3 regions of the Listeria sp. MAN/IMW/UF464 genome follow, and region 3 is predicted to be linked to each of the others. Evidence: predicted binding sites of a transcription regulator. Region 3 holds the regulator's gene; each other region holds the start of a gene.
What was found. The regulator LexA, encoded in region 3, represses DNA repair genes until DNA is damaged. The targets are predictions, from matches to a motif close to CGAACATATGTTCG.

Region 1 (7,557 bases), on a different contig from region 3:
AGTTCTTTTACTTTGCCAAGAAGGAATGGTGTAACGTCTTTTCCGTGGATGTGGTTTTCTTCTGCTTCTTTAAGTGCAGTTTGGATAACATCGTTAATTACTTTTTCATCCATTGCAAATTCTTCTGGGATTGGGTTTGTGATTACAGCGCCACCTTCAATTTTTAGATCCCATTTTGCTTTAAGGGACTCAGCGATAACTTCTGGAGCATCTGCACGTAATGTTAATTCTACATCGCTTGAACGAGTATAGAATGCTGGAAGTACGTCTGTTTGGTAACCAATTACTGGAACGCCTTTTGTTTCTAAGTATTCCATTGTTAAGTTTAAGTCTAAGATAGATTTTGCTCCAGCACATACTACTGCTACATTTGTTTTCGCTAACTCTTCTAAATCAGCAGAAACGTCCATTGTTGTTTCGGCACCGCGGTGAACTCCGCCGATTCCACCAGTTACAAAGATACCGATTTCTGCTAATTCAGCACAGATCATCGTTGCAGCTACTGTTGTTGCTCCTAGTTGTTTTGTAGCAATAAGGTAGCCAATATCACGACGAGAAACTTTTGCTACATTGCTGCTTTTTGCAAATAGTTCTAGTTCTTCATCAGAAAGACCGATTTTAATTTTACCGTCGATTAAAGCGATTGTTGCAGGTACCGCGCCGTTATCACGGATAATTTGTTCTACGTCACGAGCCATTTCAACATTTTGTGGGTAAGGCATGCCGTGAGAGATGATTGTGGATTCTAAGGCTACGATAGCTTTTCCTTCTGCTTTTGCTTGTTTTACTTCTTCGGATAATGATAGATAATTTTTCATTTGAATTCCTCCAGATCTTTTTGTAGTTGGGATGTTGATAAATTTTGGCGAACAGTGTATTCAGATTCGAGTGTTCGCGCAGCATTTACGCTCCCTGCTTTTAAAATTTCTTGTAAAGATTTTCCTTCTAACCATGCATAAATTACCGCAGAACAAAATGCATCTCCTGCTCCTGTCACATCTACAATATTTTCAATGACAATAGCGGGTTCAAAGATAATGCCTTCTGCGTTGTTTGCTGCAACTGCACCTTTACTGCCATTTGTAACGATGACATTTTTCACGCCTAAATCTAGCCATTTTTGCGCAGCTAAGCGCCAGTCTTCATCGTTTTCAATGGTCATTTCTAGGTGAGTTTCTGATTCGTCTCGGTTGCATATTAGCCAAGTCACGTGATCCAAGCGTTCTGGTAAATGAGACATTTTAGGTGAGGAAACGGGTACCAAGACTAATGGGATGGAATTAATTTCGGCAAAACTCCCAAGGTATTCTAATGTTTCTTTTGGACAATTTAAATCGGCAATAATGGCGCTCGCTTGACTTAGCAAGCCTTCGTTTTTCGCTAGTACATCTGGGGTTAAGTGATCGTATGCATCCATGTCCGCTAGTGCAACGAGCAAATCTCCATTGTTTTCGAGTACGGCTGTATAAGAACCTGTTGCGATGCTTGGAAATGCAGTGACATAATCTAAGTTCATATATGTATTACTGGCATTTTTGACAGCTTCCCAGTCGGAGTCTGTTCCACAAGCAGTGAGTAATATAACTTCTTTTCCAAGGCGACCAAGGTTTTCACCAACGTTCCTAGCAACTCCGCCAGCACTTTGTGTTGAGCGCACCGGATTAGATGTAGCTAGCTGGGCCTTGTCTTTAATGTAAAACTTCCGATCGACGTTCGCTCCACCTATACAAACGATTTGTTTTGCTTCATTTAAAATATAGGCTTTTCCTAAAATGCGACCTTTTTTAATAAGGCCAGAAATAAGGTTCGCTACTGTCGGTCTTGATAAATCAAGTATATCAGCAAGTTCTTGTTGAGAAATGTAAGGATTTTTACGGATGGAATTGAAAATTATCTCTTCCTTTTCGTTCATTTTCGCTTTATTATTCTCCACGATATAATGCACCTCCATTCCAAACTTTTGTTTTAATTTCAAACACATGTTTATTATATATGTAAATGCTTTCTTTTGCAATCTAAAAAACGAAAATCCACTTCTTTTTAGGAAGAAAATTTTCGTTTATCGTTATTTATTTTGAAGGATAAGCAGCTCGTTTTCAGTCAGTGGGCGGTATTCACCGAGTTCAAGAGATTCATCTAGTTGTAAGTTCCCCATTGAAATTCGTTTTAAATAGCTGACTGTTTTCCCGCGAGCAGCGAACATTCTTTTCACTTGGTGGAATTTTCCTTCTTGGATAGTTACTTTTATTTCGTTCGGAGTGATAATTTCTAAATGAGCTGGTTTACAGGTGTAGCCGTCATCGAGAGTGACGCCAGCACTGAAGGCTTCTACATCCTCTGCTGTAACATCGCCATCAATTTTAGCATAATATGTTTTATCAATATGCTTTTTAGGTGAAAGTAAATTGTGAGCGAGCGTGCCATCATTAGTTATAATAAGTAATCCTTCTGTGTCTTTGTCCAAACGACCGACCGGAAATGGATTAGTGAGCGTGTCTTCTTGCTCGAGTAAATCAATGACGGTTTCTGACAGATTATCCTCGGTTGCACTCACGACATTTTGGGGTTTATGAAGCATAAAATATACGAATTCTTGGTAAATGACAGGGGTTCCGTGAACAGTAACTTGATCTTTGTCTGGATTCACTTGGGTTTTACTGTCTTTTTGAATCGTTCCATTTACGACAACTGCCCCGGATTTAAGCAGTGGTTTCACTTCTTTACGACTCCCGAAACCTGTGTGGGACAATAATTTATCTAAGCGCATGGTTTAGCTCCTTTTTTCTTTTATTGTAACAAAAAAACGAAGATCCTTAAAGGCGCTCCGTTTTCTTTCTATTATTTGATGTTGACGGCTTGTTTATTTTTTGGTATTTCAAGACCTAGGTTGCCTCTTAAGGTTGTGGCTGGATATTCGTTTCGATACAATCCTCGACTTTGTAAAAGCGGAATAACTTGCTCGACAAATGTTTCAAAAGTACCTGGGATGTCAGACGCGATGATAAATCCATCTGCCGCCTCATTTTGAAACCAAATTTCGATTAAATCAGCTACTTGTTCTTTTGTTCCTATAAAAGGTGTTTTCGGGGTGGCTGCTTCGGTCGCTACTTGGCGCAGGGTTAGATTGCGCTCTTTTGCTTCTTTTTTGATTCGATCCGTCGTACTTTGAAAAGCATTTTTACCGATATCGCCAAGGTCGGGGAAAGGTTCATCTAGTTCAAATTGGCTTAAATCATAATCATCGAAATAACGCGCGAGATAGGTGACGGCATTTTCAATCGGAATAAGATTGGCAAATTCAGTGTATTTCTGCTCGGCTTCTTCTAGAGTATCCGCTACAATTGGGCTAATGCCTGGGAAAATCCTGATCTCTGCTGCATTTCTGCCAGCTTTTTCAGCACGAGTTTTCACATCTTGATAGAATTGAATAGCTTCTTCAAGCGAATCTGAATGCGTAAAAATAGCTTCTGCGTTTTGGGCTGCAAAATCCCGACCTGTGCTAGATGCCCCCGCTTGGAAAACGACTGGTTCTCCTTGTTTGGAGCGGCCGATATTTAACGGTCCTTCCACTTGAAAATACTCACCTTGATGGTTCAAACGATGTAATTTTTCTGGATTAAAAAATTCGCCGGTTTCTTTATTATAGGTAAAAGCATCTTCTTCCCATGAATTCCATAGTCCGCGAACCACCTTTAAATGTTCTGCCGCAATGCTATATCGGTCACTGTGGGTTGGGAGATTTTTCTTGCTATGATTTCGTGCTGCTCCTTCTTGCGGAGAAGTGACCAAATTCCAGCCAGCTCGACCACCACTAATATGATCTAATGAGGAAAGTTGCCTTGCGAGCGTGAATGGTTCCGTAAATGATGTCGAAAATGTTCCAACTAGACCGATATTTTCTGTAGACTCTGCTAAAGCGGATAAAATAGTAATCGGCTCAAAACGATTAAGAAAATGCGGAATAGATTTTTCAGAAATAAAAAGACCATCCGCAATAAATACAAAACTAAATAGGCCTTGTTCTGCAATTTTTGCACGAGTTTTATAAAAATCTAAATCTGTACTTGCTGCTGGGTTAATATCTGGGTGGCGCCAACCATCTGTTGTGCCGCCAACGCCGTGAATGATTGCGCCAAACTGGATTGTATCTTTTCTAGTCATTTTACTTCCTCCTTTTGTAGTAAAGCTTTTTCTAAGTATTCGATACCGATTTCAGTTACTGCTTGGTAAGTCCCTTTTTCTATGTCACCAATTTCTACTACTGGAACGTGGCGAATACCGTATTTGGCTTGCAGTACTTCTCGTAAGTAATCATGATCTGTGACGTCAATATCTTGGAAGACAATATTTTGCTCGGTTAAATAATCTTTCACATCTTTACAGTAGTGACACCCTACTTTACTCCAAACAACGACATTAGCCATGGACAACTTCCTCCTTTATCGATTCACTTAATAATTGGTACGAATAGCGTTTGATTTCCGCGGATTTGACAGGTGTTAAAACGACAAAATCTTGAATATTATATTTTTTTGAAAGTCGGGTAATTTCTTCTCCAACGTCTTGTTTCGTCCCAGTTATTGCTCCAATTTTTTGTGTAATAAATCGATATGGTTGGCTGATGTCTTTCACGTAGGCTTCTGCTTGTTCACGTGAACCGACATTGACTCTCCGTCCGTCCGAAAGCTCTACTTTAATTGATTCTCGCTCTGGAATATGACGGTCTGCAGCAGCTTTTGTTTCAGCTACAACAACAATTGGCGCTAATTGAAAACTTGCTTGTTGATTAATTTGATACTGCTCAAATATATCCCGCGCTTCTTTTAAAACTTCCTCTTCGCCGTTAATAAAATAAGCAAACACAAAAGAAATCCCAAGTTCTGCAGCTTGCCTTGCACTTGCTACACTTCCGCCAAGTAAAAAGATTTCCGGATTATTTTCTGGTAGTGGTTTTGCTTCGACTTTGGAAGCAGATTTCCGTGTGACAAAATCGACTAATTCTATCAGTTTAGCATCAAACGTTTGAATAGGCTTTGCAAAGTCTTTCTGAAGGGCATCGGTCGCTGGTTGAAATCCGCCGGGCGCTTTGCCGACACCAAGGGAAATCCGTCCTGGCGCTAAGTTTTCAAGCACGTGAAATTGTTCAGCAACTTTATATGGACTATAATGTTGCAGCATTACGCCACCGGATGCGAGCTTAATAGTAGTTGTTTTTGCCGCAATATATCCTAAAAGAACTTCCGGCGCAGCTCCGGCTATTTCGTCTGAATTATGATGTTCAGCAACCCAAAAACGATAAAAGCCAAGTTGTTCTGCAAGCTCTGCAAGTTCTACAGTATTTTGTAAAGCCTCACTAGGACGGTCGCCGGGATTAATAATACTTTGATCCAAAATGCTAAGTCGAATAGTCATATGACACGCTCCTTTTTCACTTCTTTGATTTCATATAAGTAATCGGCCGAAACTCGGTGTAAAAAGCGTTTTGTTCGTTCTTCTTTTGTGTGATTAAATACTTCATCTGGCGTGCCTTGTTCGACAATGAGCCCTCCGTCCATAAAGACGACTTGATCTGCGACGCGTTTTGCGAACTCCATTTCATGTGTGACGACAATCATTGTTGCACCGGCACGAGCAATTTCTAACATTACTTCTAAAACTTCACCGACAAGTTCCGGATCAAGCGCTGCGGTTGGTTCATCAAATAAAATTACATCTGGATTAATCGCGAGCGCACGTGCAATGCCAACGCGCTGTTTTTGTCCGCCTGAGAGTTGGGAAGGATATGCGCTAAACTTATCGGCTAGCCCTACCTTTGTTAGCTCCCGCTCAGCAATCTCCCGCGCAATTTTTTTCGGGATTTTTCTAGCAACAGTGAGTCCTTCCATTACATTTTGAATGACAGTTTTATGGGAAAATAGATTGTATTGTTGAAAGACCATTGCGGTATTTTTTCGTAATTGTAATACTTCTTTTTTGGAAGGTTTCTTGCAGTTAATTATTTGGTCATGCATTGAAATTTCACCGTTTTCAGGACGTTCCAGTAAGTTTAAGCAACGTAAAAAAGTGGTTTTCCCTGAGCCACTTGGACCAAGAATCGTCACTACTTCTCCTTTTTTTACGGTTAAATCTATTCCTTTTAAAACTTGATTTTGTCCAAAGCTTTTTTGAATATTTTTAATGGTAATCATACTGTCCCTCCTTGATATTTAGCGATATTCTTTTCCAAAATATAATTAATTGCTTCTATTAGAATAGTTAAGAACCAATAAATCAGTGCTGCACCAATGAATGCTTCGAGAAAAGCGTAATTATCAGAAGCTACAATCGTGGCCATTCCAGTGATTTCTGGAACCGCGACGATAGCTGCAATCGAAGTTGTATGCAAAAATCCGATGCATAAATTAGTAAAATTCGGTAGCGAAGTCATAAACGCTTGAGGTAACAGCACTTTACGGATCGCTTGGCCATGCGTATATCCCATAGAATAAGCGGCTTCCATTTGGCCAATATCAACAGCAATAATACCAGACCGTAAAATCTCCGTTAGGTAAGCTCCCGCCGTGAAGGATAACGCGATTATCACAAACACCACAACCGGGATTTTATTTGCTGATATGCCTAAATCAAGTGACTTACTTAAAAAATCGACAATGAGCGGAATTCCTAAATAAATCAGCATTATATGTAAAATCGCTGGTGTGCTTCGAAAAAAAGATACGTAAAACTTGGCAATTGGTTCCAAAAAACGGACATGGTACATCCGGATGAGCGTTAGTAAAATAGCGATTATAAAACCGAACAATATCGGAAAGAATGTCATCGCAAGTGTTAATGGTATCATTTTTAGCATCGCCATTACGGCTGTTCCAATAAAAGGCACATCAAGCGGCATCATCATCTCTCCTTTAAAGTTCTATATCAAAAATACTGGTAAATCTGGTATTCTCTTTTTTAACTCGTTTTTCAATCCATTTGAAAGAATATTCAAGTAGCACAGCTGTAATATAGTAAATAATAGATAACGAAATATAAACTTCGAGCGCGTGATTGCTCAGGGTAATTAAGGTTTGGCCTCTACCTGACATATCCATCACACCTATCGAAAAAGCTAGCGAAGTATCTTTCAAATATCCAATTACTAAATTCCCAAAATTCGGCAATGCTTGATAAAGTGCTTGAGGCAAAATGATACGTAAAAATGTTTGGCGCCCGTTCAGCCCTACACTATAAGCCGCCTCCGCTTGGCCAGCATCTACACTATTTACACCAGCCCGAATCACCTCTGCAATGGTCGCCGCACTACTTAATGCATACGTTGCAATGGCGGCATAAAGTGGATCCATTTGCGATAAATCAATCCCAAATACGCTAGAAAGTGCTGGAATTCCGTAAAAAACAATAAACAATTGCACCATAATCGGTGTTCCGCGAAAAAATGAAATATATACGCGAGCAAATTGATTTAAAACAGGAATCTGATAAATTCTTGGTAATGATAAAATAACCCCTAATATAAAACCGAAAATAAGCGAGAGTGCCAAGATATATAACGTAATT
Region 2 (7,557 bases), on a different contig from region 3:
ATTTCAAATTCTAAAATTGAAAGCGTTGTGTCGTGGTAAATGAAATCACGTTCAATCTTAGTAGATGTAAGAAATGGAAACGGCATATCTTTTACTTGTTTAAATGCGCTGTTTAGGAAAGAACCGATTTTCTCACCAGCTTGTGATAAGTCATTGACCATATTGCGCATGGAGTCTTCACGGTCTTTAGAAGAATTTTCATTTCCTTCTTCTTGGTGCTCATGGTTTTCTGGAGTTGGTTCTGGGCGTCTCTTACGGCTTTTCGGAGCGGTGTAAGGATTTCCTTCATTGTTCCAACCTTTGCTATAATCATAAGTTGGTTCTTCTTCCGGTTCTTCAACACGTTCTTCTCTTGGTGCTGTAGAACGACGGATATTTTCTTTTGCTGCGGATTTACCTTCTTTTTTAGAAATATTTTCAAGTAGGGTAAGGGCCTCTTCAGTAGAAATGATACCTTGTTTCACTAATTCGAGAATACGTTTACGTTCATTTTCCATTTTCATTTCCTCCTAATTTTTCGGTTTAGCTATTTTAGGCTTGCTTCATGTGCAAGTAATCTATCTGTTTTATCTATGACTCTATTATGAAGGAAAAAATAATTTCTGTCATACAACCAGAGGATGATTATTTGTTTAGACTTTGGGTGGTTTGGTCTTCGGCACAAGAAAAAAATCCCGCTTATTAAAATATAAGCGGGATTTAGATTTATTTTTTCTTAGCTGTTGCAATACGTTCTTCTGTGCGTTCTTTGTCACGTTCTAAAATTGGTTTTAAGTATTTGCCTGTGTATGATTTTTTAGAACGAGCAATTTTTTCTGGTGTGCCAGTTGCGATAATTTGACCGCCGCCATCGCCACCTTCTGGACCTAAGTCAATCAAGTAGTCAGCTTGTTTAATAACATCTAAATTATGTTCAATAACAAGAACTGTATCGCCGTTTTCTTCTACAAGTCTTTGTAATACTTTTAGTAAACGGCCGATGTCATCTGCATGGAGTCCAGTGGTTGGTTCATCAAGGATATAGAATGATTTACCGTTGCTGCGTTTATGAAGTTCGGACGCTAGTTTCACACGTTGCGCCTCACCACCAGAAAGAGTTGTTGCAGGTTGACCGAGACGAATATAGCCCAGTCCCACATCGACAATGGTTTGCAGTTTGCGAGCAATTCTCGGTTGGTTAGTGAAATATTCTAACCCTTCTTCCACAGTCATTTCTAGCACTTCGGCAATGTTTTTCCCTTTGTAGCGAATATCCAAAGTTTCGCCATTATAGCGTTTACCATGACAAACTTCGCAAGGTACATAAACATCTGGTAAAAAGTGCATTTCGATTTTTATGATACCATCGCCCTTACATGCCTCGCAACGACCGCCTTTTACGTTGAAACTGAAACGGCCTTTTTTGTAACCACGGACTTTGGCTTCATTAGTACTCGCGAATAGATCACGAATATCATCAAACGCGCCAGTATATGTTGCTGGATTAGATCTTGGTGTTCTACCGATTGGAGATTGATCGATATTGATGATTTTTTCTAGGTTTTCGATTCCTTTTATTTCTTTATGTTCACCTGGTTTGGCGTGATTTCGATTAAGCTTTCTCGCTAGCGCTTTTCTTAGTACTTCATTGACTAGTGAGCTTTTTCCGGAACCGGATACCCCAGTCACACATGAAAAAGTAGCTAGTGGTATTTTGGCATTTACATTTTTTAAGTTGTTTGCTTTAGCTCCGACGATTTCTAATTCAAGTCCGTTTCCTTTTCTTCTTTTGGCAGGAACAGGAATGAATTTTTTGCCAGAAAGATAATCCCCGGTGATAGAGTTTTTGTTCTTCGCCACTTCTTCTGGCGTTCCGGCTGCAACAATTCGCCCGCCATGTTCTCCAGCACCTGGACCAATATCAATCAGATAATCTGCTGCCATCATTGTGTCTTCATCATGTTCCACGACAATAAGCGTATTTCCAATATCTCGCATACTTTGAAGTGTGTTGATCAATCGATCGTTATCACGCTGATGAAGTCCAATGGAAGGCTCATCAAGAATGTAAAGTACGCCAGTCAATCTCGAACCAATTTGGGTTGCTAGTCGAATTCGCTGTGCCTCTCCTCCTGATAAAGTTCCAGCAGCACGGCTCATTGTTAAATAATCAAGCCCAACATTTTTTAAGAACCCTAGTCTAGCTCGCACTTCTTTGAAAATTGGCGCCGCGATTTGCGTTTCTTTTTCTGAAAGCTCTAGGCTATCAAAGAAATCAAGAGCTTCATTGATGGAAAACTCGCTAATTTGCCCTATGTGATGATTGTTCACTTTGACAGAAAGTGTTTCTTCTTTAAGACGATATCCTTTACAAGATGGGCAAGGTAAATCCGTCATATACTGCGCCATTTGATCGCGAGTGAAATCTGAATTAGTTTCACGGTAACGACGTTCGATGTTTGGCAGAATTCCTTCAAACGGAATCCAAGTTTCTCGTGTCATACCAAAATCATTTTTGTATTCAAAGTAAAATTCTTTGTCTTTTGAACCATTTAAAACAATATCTAATGCTTCTTTCGAAAGTTCTTCTATCGGTGTATCCATATCAATTCCAAATTCTTTACAAGCAGAAGCTAGCATTTGTGGATAATATTGTGAACTAATCGGTCTCCACGGGACAATCGCGCCTTCATTTAATGTTAAGCTTCTGTCTGGAATAACCGTATCCACGTCTACTTCTAATTTTGTTCCAAGTCCATCACAAGTAGGACAAGCACCAAACGGGCTATTAAATGAAAACATTCTTGGCTCTAATTCACCAACCGAAAAACCACAATAAGGACATGCATAATGTTCGCTAAATAGTAATTCTTTATCACCCATAATGTCCACTACTGCGTATCCATCAGCCAGGCGTAGAGCAGCTTCAATAGAATCATATAGTCGAGTATTTATGCCTTCTTTAATGACAATACGATCGATTATAATTTCGATAGAATGTTTTTTGTTTTTTTCGATTTCGATTTCGTCGTTAATATCGTATATTTCTCCATCAACACGAATACGTACGTAGCCTTCTTTTTTAATTTCTTCAATTGTTTTCTTATGTGTTCCTTTTTTACCAGAAACTATAGGCGCCATAATTTGAATACGTGTTTTTTCTGGGTATTCGAGCACACGGTCTACCATTTGTTCGATTGTTTGCGAAGTGATTTCAATTCCGTGATTTGGACACACTGGATGCCCCACTCGCGCATAAAGTAAACGCAAGTAATCATGTATTTCTGTAACTGTCCCAACGGTAGATCGCGGATTACGGCTAGTAGTTTTCTGATCGATAGAAATAGCTGGGCTTAACCCTTCAATTAAATCTACATCCGGTTTATCCATTTGACCTAAAAATTGGCGAGCATAAGCAGACAAAGACTCTACATAACGTCTTTGTCCTTCTGCATAAATTGTATCAAAAGCTAGCGAAGATTTTCCTGAACCAGAAAGTCCGGTCATCACTACTAATTTATCTCTTGGAATCTCTACATCAATGTTTTTTAAATTATGGGCTCTTGCACCTTGAATGACTATTTTTTCTTTATCCAATTCCGCTTCATCCTTCCGCTTTTATTTCCAGTAAAGCATCACGAAGTTCAGCTGCACGTTCGAAATCAAGTGCTTTGGCTGCTTCTTTCATCTCGTGTTCCATACCTTCAATGAAAATATCTCGTTCTTTCTTAGACATTTTACTTAAATCATGTTGTTTTATTGCTTCTCGTTCATCTGCGGCAGAAGTTGCTGCGATAATGCCACGAATTTCTTTTCTAATTGTTTTTGGTGTGATGCCATGTTTTTCATTATATTCAATTTGGATTTTACGACGCCGTTCTGTTTCACTAATTGAATTGCGCATGGAATCTGTCATTTTATCTGCGTACATAATTACTCGTCCATTTTCATTACGGGCAGCTCGTCCCATCGTTTGGATTAAGGAACGTTCTGAACGTAAGAAACCTTCTTTATCGGCATCTAAAATTGCTACCAAGGACACCTCTGGTAAATCGATTCCTTCACGGAGTAAGTTAATCCCAACAATAACATCGTATACCCCTAATCGAAGGTCACGAATAATTTCAATTCGCTCTAATGTTTTTACCTCAGAATGTAAATATTGAACTTTTACGCCGGCTTCTTTTAGGTAATTCGTCAAATCCTCCGACATTTTTTTCGTTAAAGTAGTGATTAGAACTCGTTCGTTCTTCTCAACTCGATCATTGATTTCATCCATTAAATCATCTATCTGACCTTGGATAGGACGTATTTCGACAATTGGATCTAGTAGTCCGGTAGGTCGAATGATTTGTTCAATTACATCTGGATTCTTTTCTAATTCGTATGGGCCTGGGGTTGCAGAGATAAACATAATTTGATTAATATGCTTTTCAAATTCTTCTAATCGAAGTGGACGGTTATCAAGTGCGCTTGGCAACCTAAAACCATGATCGACTAGCATTTGCTTTCTGGCTTGGTCCCCGTTGAACATGCCACGAATTTGAGGCATCGTTACATGTGATTCATCAATAACTATTTGGAAATCATCTGGGAAATAATCTAGCAATGTATATGGAGTTACTCCCGCTGGACGTAGTGATAAATGTCTTGAATAGTTTTCAATACCTGAACAATAACCCATTTCTTCCATCATTTCTATATCGTAATTGGTTCTCTGTTCAAGACGCTGTGCTTCCAGTAGTTTATTTTCTGCTCTTAAGACTTTAAGGCGGTCTTCAAGTTCTGCTTTTATATTAACAATTGCTTTTTTCATAATATCTGGTCTAGTAACAAAGTGAGATGCTGGGAAAATAGAAACGTGCTCTCTGTCGCCTATGATTTCTCCAGTAAGGGCATCTACTTCTCTAATACGTTCAATTTCGTCGCCAAAAAATTCAATTCTCATACAGTGTTCATCTCTAGATGCCGGGAAAATTTCGACCACATCTCCGCGGACACGAAAACGACCGCGCTGGAAATCAATATCATTTCGGTCATACTGAATATCAACCAGCTTGCGTAACAATTGGTCTCGGCTAATCTCCATGCCTACCCGAAGCGAAACTAGCATTTCTCCGTATTCGACCGGCGAACCTAAACCATAAATACAAGATACACTGGCGATAATAATTACATCTCTACGTTCAAAAAGTGCTGCTGTAGCGGAGTGACGAAGCTTATCTATTTCGTCATTGATACTAGCGTCTTTTTCAATGTAGGTATCACTCTGCGGTACATAAGCTTCTGGCTGGTAATAATCATAGTAACTAACAAAGTATTCCACTGCATTATTCGGGAAAAACTCTTTGAATTCACTATATAATTGTCCCGCTAGCGTCTTATTATGTGCCATAACAAGAGTTGGTTTATTTACTTCTTGAATTACATTAGATACAGTAAAAGTTTTCCCTGTACCGGTTGCCCCAAGTAAGGTTTGGTGTTTTAAGCCTTTTTTTAATCCCGCAACTAATTGTTCTATTGCTCTAGGTTGGTCTCCTTGTGGGCTATACTTAGAAACTAACTCAAATTTATCCTTCAACTCGGATTCCCCCATTCCTTATCGGTCCGATTCTGGCATCTAAAAGCTTTAACTGTAAAATATCCAGCAAAGCAAAAAGCGGATTTTTCAGATCCGTTAATGTTTCTATTTTATCATAAATATTTTAATTAGCCTAGCAAAAACCGAACATATTTTCGTATTCATTTGAAAATAAAAAACGCAACCTGTTGATTACGCTTTTCTTTATTTTATCACTTTTAAAGTATTCTACCTATCTATTTGCTCTTTAAAAGTCACTGCCGCTTTTCTTTAAACGTCGTAACATGTATGTGGCTACGACAAAACCAATTGTCATCGAAAAGGCGTCTATCGTGATTAGCCAAAACGAACTTGTGTAACCCAATTTAGCAGAAGCGGATATCAAAACCACCATAAGCACTAAGGCGACATAACGGTTATACGTGATGCGCGCAAAGAGAATGACAAGCAGACAAGGGAAAATAAGTGCAGATATAATTTGATCCATCTTACTTCCCTCCCCAATTTTTTACTCCTCACGCAATGCTTTTGTCGTTATTTCTGTAGTAAGTTGTGGTAATTCCGTCTTTTCAATGCCTTTTTCAGCAAGCATATCTGGTAAAATTTCTTTTAAAAAATATTTTACACTGGCCATTTCTCGGTATTCATAAATAGTCGCAAGTGCTTCACTATAAATTTCAACAAAAATGTTTTCTGGATTACCTTTTTGAATCTCTCCAAAGGACTCATATAACAAGTCTACTTTATCAGATATAGCGAGAATTTTCCCTTCTAACGTACTGTCTTTCCCTTCTTTTAACAAGTGCCGATAAACAGGTTGGAAAGTTGCTGGTATTTCGCGGCTAATAAAATTTTTAGTCATGCTTTCTTCCACTTCAGAGAGCATTTCTCTTAGTTCTGTCGTTGCGTATTTTACAGGTGTTTTAATGTCACCAATAAAAAGCTCTGAATAGTCATGATTTAATGCTTTTTCATATAAAGCACGCCAATTAACCTCATTGCCCGCATCTTCTTCTACAGCTCCAAAAAACTGTGCAATAGAAGTAACCTTGTAAGAGTGTTCTGCAACCGAATGCTCTTGATATTTAAATTTTCCCGGACAACGATAAATGTTCTCTAAATCCGATAAACTTTGGAAATATTGATGAATTCCCATACTATCACTCCATTCTTCGTTTTATTCCTCTCTTTTTTGTTTTTTATTGGCAGGATTAGTATTTTCGATTTCGCGCATCATTAATGCTGCACAGTAACCAATTAGAGCGATCATTGCTGCGGAATAGGTTCTAAAATTATCTGTAGCAAAAATAAAAATAATTGCTGAAAACAGAAGTGTCGTTAATATTCCCCAACTAAAAAGTTTCGTACCTCGTGCTGTTCCTACTTTCATATGCGAATATATTCCTACATAACATACCAACTGAATAATAATAAATTGTGCAACCGACAAACCAATAACTGCCGCAAGATTGCTATTCCAAATAACTGCTAAAATAGAAATAATAACCATGACAACTATTCCCGCAATGACGATAAATTTTTGCACTGGCGATAATTTGCTCAAAATGTTTCCTCCAAATTTTTATTTGTTAACTACTTTATCATAATCTCTCATTATTTGGCATAAAAAACACCCATCATTCCTAAAAAGGTTTTCTGAGCGCTTGTTGTTAGTGATGGTGCACGTGGCGAATTGCTTGGGTCAGTAATTCTAATACGTGATTATCATCTTGCATATAATAAATTGTAGTGCCTTCACGTCTTGATTTCACAAGCCTTAAGTTTTTTAAAAAACGGAGCTGGTGTGAAACCGTTGTTTGATTAAAAGTCAGCGTTCGCGCAATTTCATTCACAGAGTATTCTCGCTCTTGAAGCAGGTTTAAAATTTGAACACGTGTCGGATCAGAAAGCGCCTTGAAAATTTGCGTTACACTAAAAAGCGTCTCTTCATCTAAAGTTTGTTTTGCGTTTTCCATCAGAATCACCTCATTCTTCAT
Region 3 (7,557 bases):
AAGATACCGTAAACCGGATAGCTTCTACTATTCGTCATAATCGTGCTCGCGGTTTTCATAACGTAGAACTTATGTCTTCTATTGTTGGTGAATTAGCAGATAGCGGCATGTCAGACAGCTGGATTATGAAAAATATTGGAATGGATGCAAATGAAATCTTACGCTTAAAACAAGTGAGCGGCCTTACTCACCTCTTCTTAGATAAAGAATTCAGTAAAGCTTCTGATTAATTGAAGAAAAGAGGAATTAAAATTGAAAGAAAATAAATACGATGACAAAGAATTTTTTGAACAATATAGTCAAATGCCTCGTTCTAAAAACGGACTTGCAGCAGCTGGAGAGTGGCATGAATTTAAAAAACTTCTCCCAGACTTTAATGGAAAGACAGTACTTGATTTAGGCTGCGGATTCGGTTGGCACTGTATTTATGCAGCCGACCATGGTGCGAAGAAAGTAGTTGGAATAGATTTATCTGAGCGCATGTTAACTGAAGCAAAACAAAAGACCACTTCAAATGCAGTTAATTATAAACAAAAAGCGATAGAAGATATGGATAATGAGCCAGAGATGTATGATGTTATTAGGAGTTCACTCGCTATTCATTATGTCGCTTCCTTTCAAGACATTTGTAAAAAAGTCCATACTAATTTAAAAACCGGTGGCGAGTTTATTTTCTCTGTCGAACATCCAGTTTTTACCGCGGATGGCAGACAAGATTGGTATACTGACGAAACTGGTAATAAGTTACACTGGCCAGTTGATCGCTATTTTAACGAATCGATTCGAACAACCCATTTCCTTGGCGAAGATGTAAAAAAATACCATCGCACCCTTACAACTTACATCCAGACACTCCTTCAAAATAATTTTGAGCTTAAAAGTGTTATTGAACCAGAACCAGCTCCAGAACTTAAAAATTTACCAGAAATGCAAGATGAATATCGTCGTCCAATGATGTTAATTATTTCGGCAACTAAAAAGTAATCAAAAACCCTTCTAAGTTATAATAGAAGGGTTTTACTTTGTTAAAAGATTATTTCTTTGCTTTTTTTGGTTTTTCTTTTTCTTGCTGTTTGTTCATCGCGCTCATCATTTGATTGATTTTCTTTTGTGATGGTTTTTGACCCATTTGCGCCATCATCATTTGTAACATTTGTTCGTTAATTGGCGGATTGTTTTTTAAATAGCTCATCATATAACGTCTTGCAATAAAGAATCCTCCCGCAAGACCAGCTAGTAAACAAATAATGCCGACAAGAATGTAAATCCACATAGTCTCTTTTCTCCTCCTTGAAACAAAATCCTCTTTTATTGTACTTGATTTATATTAAACAGACAATACTTTTCAAGAAAACTTATCATCTAGATCAATTTATCAATAAAAGCTGCAAACAACCTCGTAATTATACCATTAAAGGCACCCCTGCGCAATCTATAAAAGCATAAAAAAAAGACCGCCCTAGATAAATATACTAGACGCGGTCTGTTTGTTTAATTAAAGTGATTTTACTGTATTAACAACGTTTTCTACAGTAAAGCCATAATTTTTAATAACTGTTTCACCTGGAGCAGAAGCACCAAATTTGTCAATTCCAATCACTTTACCATCTAAACCAACATAACGTTCCCAACCAAAGCTAGCACCCATCTCTACTGCTACACGTTTTCTAACAGCATTTGGTAAGACGCTTTCTTTGTATTCTGCTGATTGTTTTGCAAATAGATCAAATGATGGCACGCTCACAACGGATACATCTGTTCCTTGAGCTTGAAGTTCTTTTTGCGCTTCAACAGCTAAATTAACTTCAGAACCACTTGCAAGAATAATTGCTTCTGGAACCTCACCTTTAGCTGGAGAGATAACATAAGCACCTTTTTTAACGCCTTCTGCAGATAATTTCGCAGAATTTGGTAAAGTTGGTAATCCTTGACGAGTAAGAACAAGCACATGTGGAGTATCTGTCGAAGTAATCGCTAGTTTCCAAGCCTCTACTACTTCATTTCCATCAGCAGGACGGATAACAGAAAGTCCTGGCATAGCACGTAAGCTTGCAAGTTGCTCGATTGGCTCATGGGTTGGACCATCTTCCCCAACAGCAATACTATCATGTGTCATTACGTATGTTACAGGTAAATGTTGGATTGCAGATAAACGAATCGCAGCACGTACATAGTCAGAGAATACAAAGAATGTACCTCCGTATACTTGTAGTCCGCCGTGTAGTGCCATACCGTTTAACGCTGCACCCATTGCAAATTCACGAACACCAAACCAGATATTTCTTTCTGCTGGTGTTTTTTTAGTGAATTCACCATCTGTTTTAATTGTTGTATTGTTAGAACCAGCAAGGTCTGCTGAACCACCAAAAATAGTAGGTATTTTCGCAGCTAATGCATTGATAACTTCACCACTTGAAGCACGGCTAGCAAGTGCTTTAGAATCGTCATATACTGGAAGATCTGCATCCCAATCAGCTGGTAACTTGTTATTTAAGCTATCTTCTAATTGTTTAGCAAGCTCTGGGTATTTCGCTTTATAAGAAGCAAATAATTCGTTCCATGCTGCTTCTGCTTTTTCACCGCGTTCTCCAATAGTTTCTTTAAAGCGAGTTGTAACTTCTTCAGGAACAAAGAATTTTTCTTCGTAGTTCCAACCATAAGCTTTTTTCGCTTCTAAAATACCTTCGTCACCTAGAGGAGCACCATGAACTTTACTAGTACCTGCATTAGGAGCACCAAAACCAATAACTGTTTTAACTTCAATCATTGTAGGTTGTGATGTATTTTGTTTTGCTTTTTCAATAGCAGCTAGGATTTCTGCTGTATCATTGCCATCTTTAACTAATAAATGTTCCCAACCATAAGCTTCAAAGCGTTGTTTTACATTTTCAGAGAAAGATTTGTCTAAATCGCCATCAAGAGAAATATCATTGGAATCGTATAAAACAACAAGTCTTCCAAGTTGTTGGTGACCTGCGTAAGAAGCCGCTTCAGAAGCAACACCTTCCATTAAGTCTCCATCTCCACATAGCGCATAAGTATAGTGATCCACAACTGGGAAACCATCTTTGTTATATTTTGCTTCAAGATGTCTTTCTGCCATAGCCATACCAACAGCCATCGCAATACCTTGACCAAGTGGACCAGTAGTTGCATCTACTCCATCAGTATAACGATATTCTGGGTGACCTGGAGTTTTACTTTCCCATTGACGGAAGTTTTTAAGGTCTTCTATTTCTAATTTGAAACCACTTAAATGTAATAAACTATATAAAAGCATTGAGCCGTGTCCAGCAGAAAGTACAAAACGATCACGGTTAAACCAATGTGAATTTTTAGGGTTTGTATTTAATACGCGAGACCAAAGTGCATAAGCCATTGGAGCCGCTCCCATTGGTAATCCCGGATGACCAGAATTTGCTTTTTGAATTGCATCAATTGATAATGTACGAATTGTATTTACTGCTAAACTATCTGTGTTATCGAACAAATGAAACATCCTCTCTTCAATATAATTTTAACTACTTTTAATAATAAGCCTAAAAAGCAATTAACACAACTAATAATTGCTTTAAATTGCTTAATTGATTGGTATTTTTGTTCATTTGCGCAAAAATGTTCATTTGGTACTAATTTTTACTTCTTATTTTTTCTCATTTGTTTTATTTTATGCGGTGTTACATCATTTCCTTTAGGGTCAATAATCGTAGTATTTTCGATTGTTCCCTTCATATGAGTGCGAAACGACTTAATATATTCTTTCCTTAATTTTTCTTGTTCTACTTTTTCATCAGCAGTTAGAGTCCCTGCTTTTTTCTTTTTAGAAAGTTCATTGATTCTATCTATTTTAGCTTTTTCTAGCATCACACTTCATCCTTTTCTTCATTATATTAAAATAAGAAAGTAGCTAAATCGCTACTTTCTTTATTATATCATAAACGACACTAAAATCGTTTCTACTGGTTTGCTAATTGAATAGTACTATCGCTTCTTTGTAACTTTGTTTCGTGTACTGGTATAACTACAGAATCCCCAGCTTTCACATGTCCATCTGTAAGGTTATTTTCTTTTTCAACCCAAGATACAAAATCTGCTTTTGCCATATCGCTCTTCGCTGCATATTGGTCTGCAAGTGCCCAAATAGAATCCCCTTCATTTACATCTACCTCAGAATACTCACTGCCACTCCCAATAACAGTGCACATCAATATAATTCCTAGAACTAAACAAGTTATTACAAATATAATAGAAACATAAAATTTATCCCAAATTAATTTTAAAGTCATTAATAATCCCTCCAAAAAAGAATGTACGTTCGCTTTTCTATATTATAGAACAGCCGTTCGCATATGTCAATAAAAAAACGAACCTTTGTTTGCATATTGGATTTTCTTTTGCTATACTTGATTTATAAAATAACCATTAAATCAATGAGGTGAAACCATGAAAATATCTAAACGTCAACAAGATATATATGAATTTATAAAATCAGAAGTAAAAGAAAAGGGTTATCCACCTTCCGTACGTGAAATCGGTGAAGCTGTTGGTTTAGCATCTAGCTCCACAGTCCATGGCCATCTTGCTCGACTTGAAGGTAAAGGACTAATTAGACGTGACCCTACGAAACCTCGTGCTATTGAAATTTTGTCTTTAGAAGATGAAGCAGAGACGCCGAATGTAGTCAATATCCCAATCATCGGTAAAGTTACTGCCGGAATGCCTATTACAGCGATTGAGAATATAGAAGAGTATTTCCCACTCCCTGAATATATGGCTGCAGGAGAAACCAATGTCTTCATGCTTGAAATCGACGGAGAAAGTATGATAAATGCCGGGATTTTAGATGGAGATAAAGTAATTGTTCGACAACAAAGTTCAGCAATTAATGGTGAAATTGTCGTAGCGATGACCGACGAAAACGAGGCGACTTGTAAACGTTTCTATAAAGAAGCGAATCATTTTAGATTACAACCAGAAAATGATGCACTAGAACCAATTATCTTAAATAACGTTACTATTTTAGGCAAAGTTATTGGCCTTTATAGAGATATTCACTAAAAGCTATATTTTGTTAGGCGGTTTTTATATTGATTTATTTTGAAACAGATAGACTAATTGCAAGAGATTATGTAGCAAGTGATTATGTTCCCTTTAGCGAAATGAACGGTGACAAAGTCGTAATGAAGTACTTTCCATCTACACTTTCAAAAGAAGAAAGTAATGCTTTTTTAGAAAGAAATCAACAAGAATTAACGGCACTTGGCTACGGACTTTTTGCCATTGAAGAAAAATCTACCGGCGAATTTATTGGTTTTACCGGTTTTCATGAAGCAACTTTTGAAGCTGCGTTCACCCCTTGTATCGAAATTGGCTGGCGCTTAAAGAAAAGTGTATGGAACCAAGGTTATGCAACCGAAGCCGCACTAGGAGCTCTCGATTTCGCCAAACAGAAAACAACTATTGATGAAATTTACAGTTTCACCGCTATGTTAAATAAGCCATCAGAACAAGTAATGAAAAAAATCCATTTTACAAAAGTAGCTACATTTATGCATCCTGCTTTAGCGGACGGACATCCTTTAAAGCCACATATTCTTTATAAAGCATAGGAAAAACCCTGTACAATTTTGTACAGGGTTTTCTTAGCTCCAAATAAGGAGTGAAATATAAAGTCCGACGAGTGTAATAAACAATACTGGAATAGTAATCACAATACCTATTTTAAAATATGATCCCCAGCTTATTTTTATACCCTTTTGAGCTAATACATGTAACCATAGTAACGTTGCAAGCGAACCGATTGGCGTTATTTTAGGCCCTAAGTCAGATCCGATAACATTTGCATAGACTAACGCTTCTTTCATCACTCCTGTAAATGAAGTATGATCGATTGCAAGTGCATTAATCATTACAGTTGGTAAATTATTCATTACAGACGACAATATCGCGGCAATAAAGCCCATCCCAATCGTACCTACGAAAAGCCCATAATGAGCAATATATGAAATAGCCTCTGCTAATAATTTAGTAATGCCAGCGTTTTGCAAACCGTATACGACGACATACATCCCAACCGAGAAAAACACAATATTCCACGGCGCCCCTTTTAAAATCTTCCTTGTAGAAACAGCATGACTCTTTCCACCAACTAGCAAAAAGATAAACGCTACAAGTAAAGCGATAAATGACACTGGAATGTCCAAAAAGCTACTTAAGAAATATCCAATCACAAGAATGATAAGTATTCCCCATGAAATCCGAAACATTTTTTTATCTTTAAGCGCAGAAGCCGGCTCACGAATTCCACTAATTTCATAAGTTCTAGGTAACGCTTTTCTAAAATAAATATAAAGAACAATAATACTCGCAACCAACGAAAAAAGCGTCGGAATCAACATCATTAATGCGTACTTTGAAAAACTAATGCCGAAAAAGTCAGCCGAAACAATATTCACTAAATTACTTACAACAAGTGGTAAAGACGTCGTATCAGCAATAAATCCACTGGCAATGATAAAGGGAAACACCTTTTTCTCATCAAAATTAAGCGCACGCACCATCGCCAAAACAATTGGAGTTAAAATCAAAGCTGCCCCATCATTCGCAAAAAGAGCTGCCACTAGTGCTCCCAAAATAGAAATAAGTACAAACATGAGTAATCCGTTCCCTCTTGCTAACCTTGCCATATGTAACGCTGCCCATTCGAAAAAACCAATCTCATCTAATATAAGTGAAATAATAATAATTGCAATAAAAGCGAGTGTTGCATTCCAAACGATGCCTGTTACAGTTACAACATCTGTTAAAGTGACAACGCCAAGTAATAATGCGAGTAATGCTCCAATACAAGCGGACCATCCAATCGACAAGTTTCTAGGTTGCCAAATAACAAATATAAGCGTTAAGGCAAAAACTAAAACAGCTAAAGTAATCTGCATACCTGCCCCTTTCCCTAGCAAATATTAATCCCTTTTGCTAACACATTTATAAATATATGCCTCAATCACCAAAACATCAAACATTTGATTTTCAATTGCATAAAAAAAGCTCGCTCCCAAGTCGGAAACGAGCTTTTTAATATTAATAAATTTCAAGATATTGTTCACGTTCCCACGGATGAACCGCTGTACGGAACATATCACATTCAATTGTTTTCGCTTCAATGAAATGTTCGAAAATATGTTCACCTAAGCCATCACGGATGATGTCATCTTTTTCAAGCTCGATTAAAGCATGACCTAAGCTTTCTGGTAAATCATAAATTCCTGTTGCTTCACGTTCCTCTTCGTTCATGCCGTAAATGTTACGGTCAACTGGAGCTGGAGGAGTTAGCTCATCTTTAATGCCGGACAAACCAGCTTTTAGAAGTACAGCCATTGCTAAATATGGATTAGCGGATGGATCCACACTACGTAATTCAAGACGAGTACTTAATCCGCGAGAACTAGGAACACGTACTAGTGGGCTACGGTTTTTACCTGACCATGCAATGTAACATGGTGCTTCGTATCCAGGAACTAAACGCTTGAACGAATTAATTGTCGGGTTAGTAACAGC

Region 1: a site for LexA is predicted at 1,954-1,967, ahead of AC4PG0_RS07415 (carbohydrate kinase). Genes of this name have one in related genera too.
Region 2: a site for LexA is predicted at 5,705-5,718, ahead of uvrB (excinuclease ABC subunit UvrB). Genes of this name have one in related genera too.

The regions. Positions count from the first base shown of each region.
Region 1 covers NZ_JBZWZP010000002.1:29,465-37,021, reverse strand. The annotation lists gene AC4PG0_RS07420 (pseudouridine-5'-phosphate glycosidase) at 1-818, opposite strand, end outside; gene AC4PG0_RS07415 (carbohydrate kinase) at 815-1,933, opposite strand; gene AC4PG0_RS07410 (pseudouridine synthase) at 2,066-2,767, opposite strand; gene AC4PG0_RS07405 (LLM class flavin-dependent oxidoreductase) at 2,839-4,161, opposite strand; gene AC4PG0_RS07400 (glutaredoxin family protein) at 4,158-4,424, opposite strand; gene AC4PG0_RS07395 (LLM class flavin-dependent oxidoreductase) at 4,417-5,412, opposite strand; gene AC4PG0_RS07390 (amino acid ABC transporter ATP-binding protein) at 5,409-6,188, opposite strand; gene AC4PG0_RS07385 (amino acid ABC transporter permease) at 6,185-6,892, opposite strand; gene AC4PG0_RS07380 (amino acid ABC transporter permease) at 6,906-7,557, opposite strand, start outside.
Region 2 covers NZ_JBZWZP010000004.1:116,378-123,934, forward strand. The annotation lists gene AC4PG0_RS13150 (DUF4097 family beta strand repeat-containing protein) at 1-497, opposite strand, end outside; gene uvrA (excinuclease ABC subunit UvrA) at 706-3,576, opposite strand; gene uvrB (excinuclease ABC subunit UvrB) at 3,584-5,560, opposite strand; gene AC4PG0_RS13165 (CsbA family protein) at 5,808-6,047, opposite strand; gene AC4PG0_RS13170 (HD domain-containing protein) at 6,069-6,716, opposite strand; gene AC4PG0_RS13175 (hypothetical protein) at 6,738-7,124, opposite strand; gene AC4PG0_RS13180 (ArsR/SmtB family transcription factor) at 7,231-7,536, opposite strand.
Region 3 covers NZ_JBZWZP010000001.1:401,694-409,250, forward strand. The annotation lists gene AC4PG0_RS02010 (IbrB-like domain-containing protein) at 1-230, shown strand, start outside; gene AC4PG0_RS02015 (class I SAM-dependent methyltransferase) at 253-984, shown strand; gene AC4PG0_RS02020 (YneF family protein) at 1,034-1,273, opposite strand; gene tkt (transketolase) at 1,496-3,490, opposite strand; gene AC4PG0_RS02030 (DUF896 domain-containing protein) at 3,637-3,864, opposite strand; gene yneA (cell division suppressor protein YneA) at 3,957-4,286, opposite strand; gene lexA (transcriptional repressor LexA) at 4,444-5,058, shown strand; gene AC4PG0_RS02045 (GNAT family N-acetyltransferase) at 5,088-5,609, shown strand; gene AC4PG0_RS02050 (arsenic transporter) at 5,643-6,938, opposite strand; gene glnA (type I glutamate--ammonia ligase) at 7,081-7,557, opposite strand, start outside.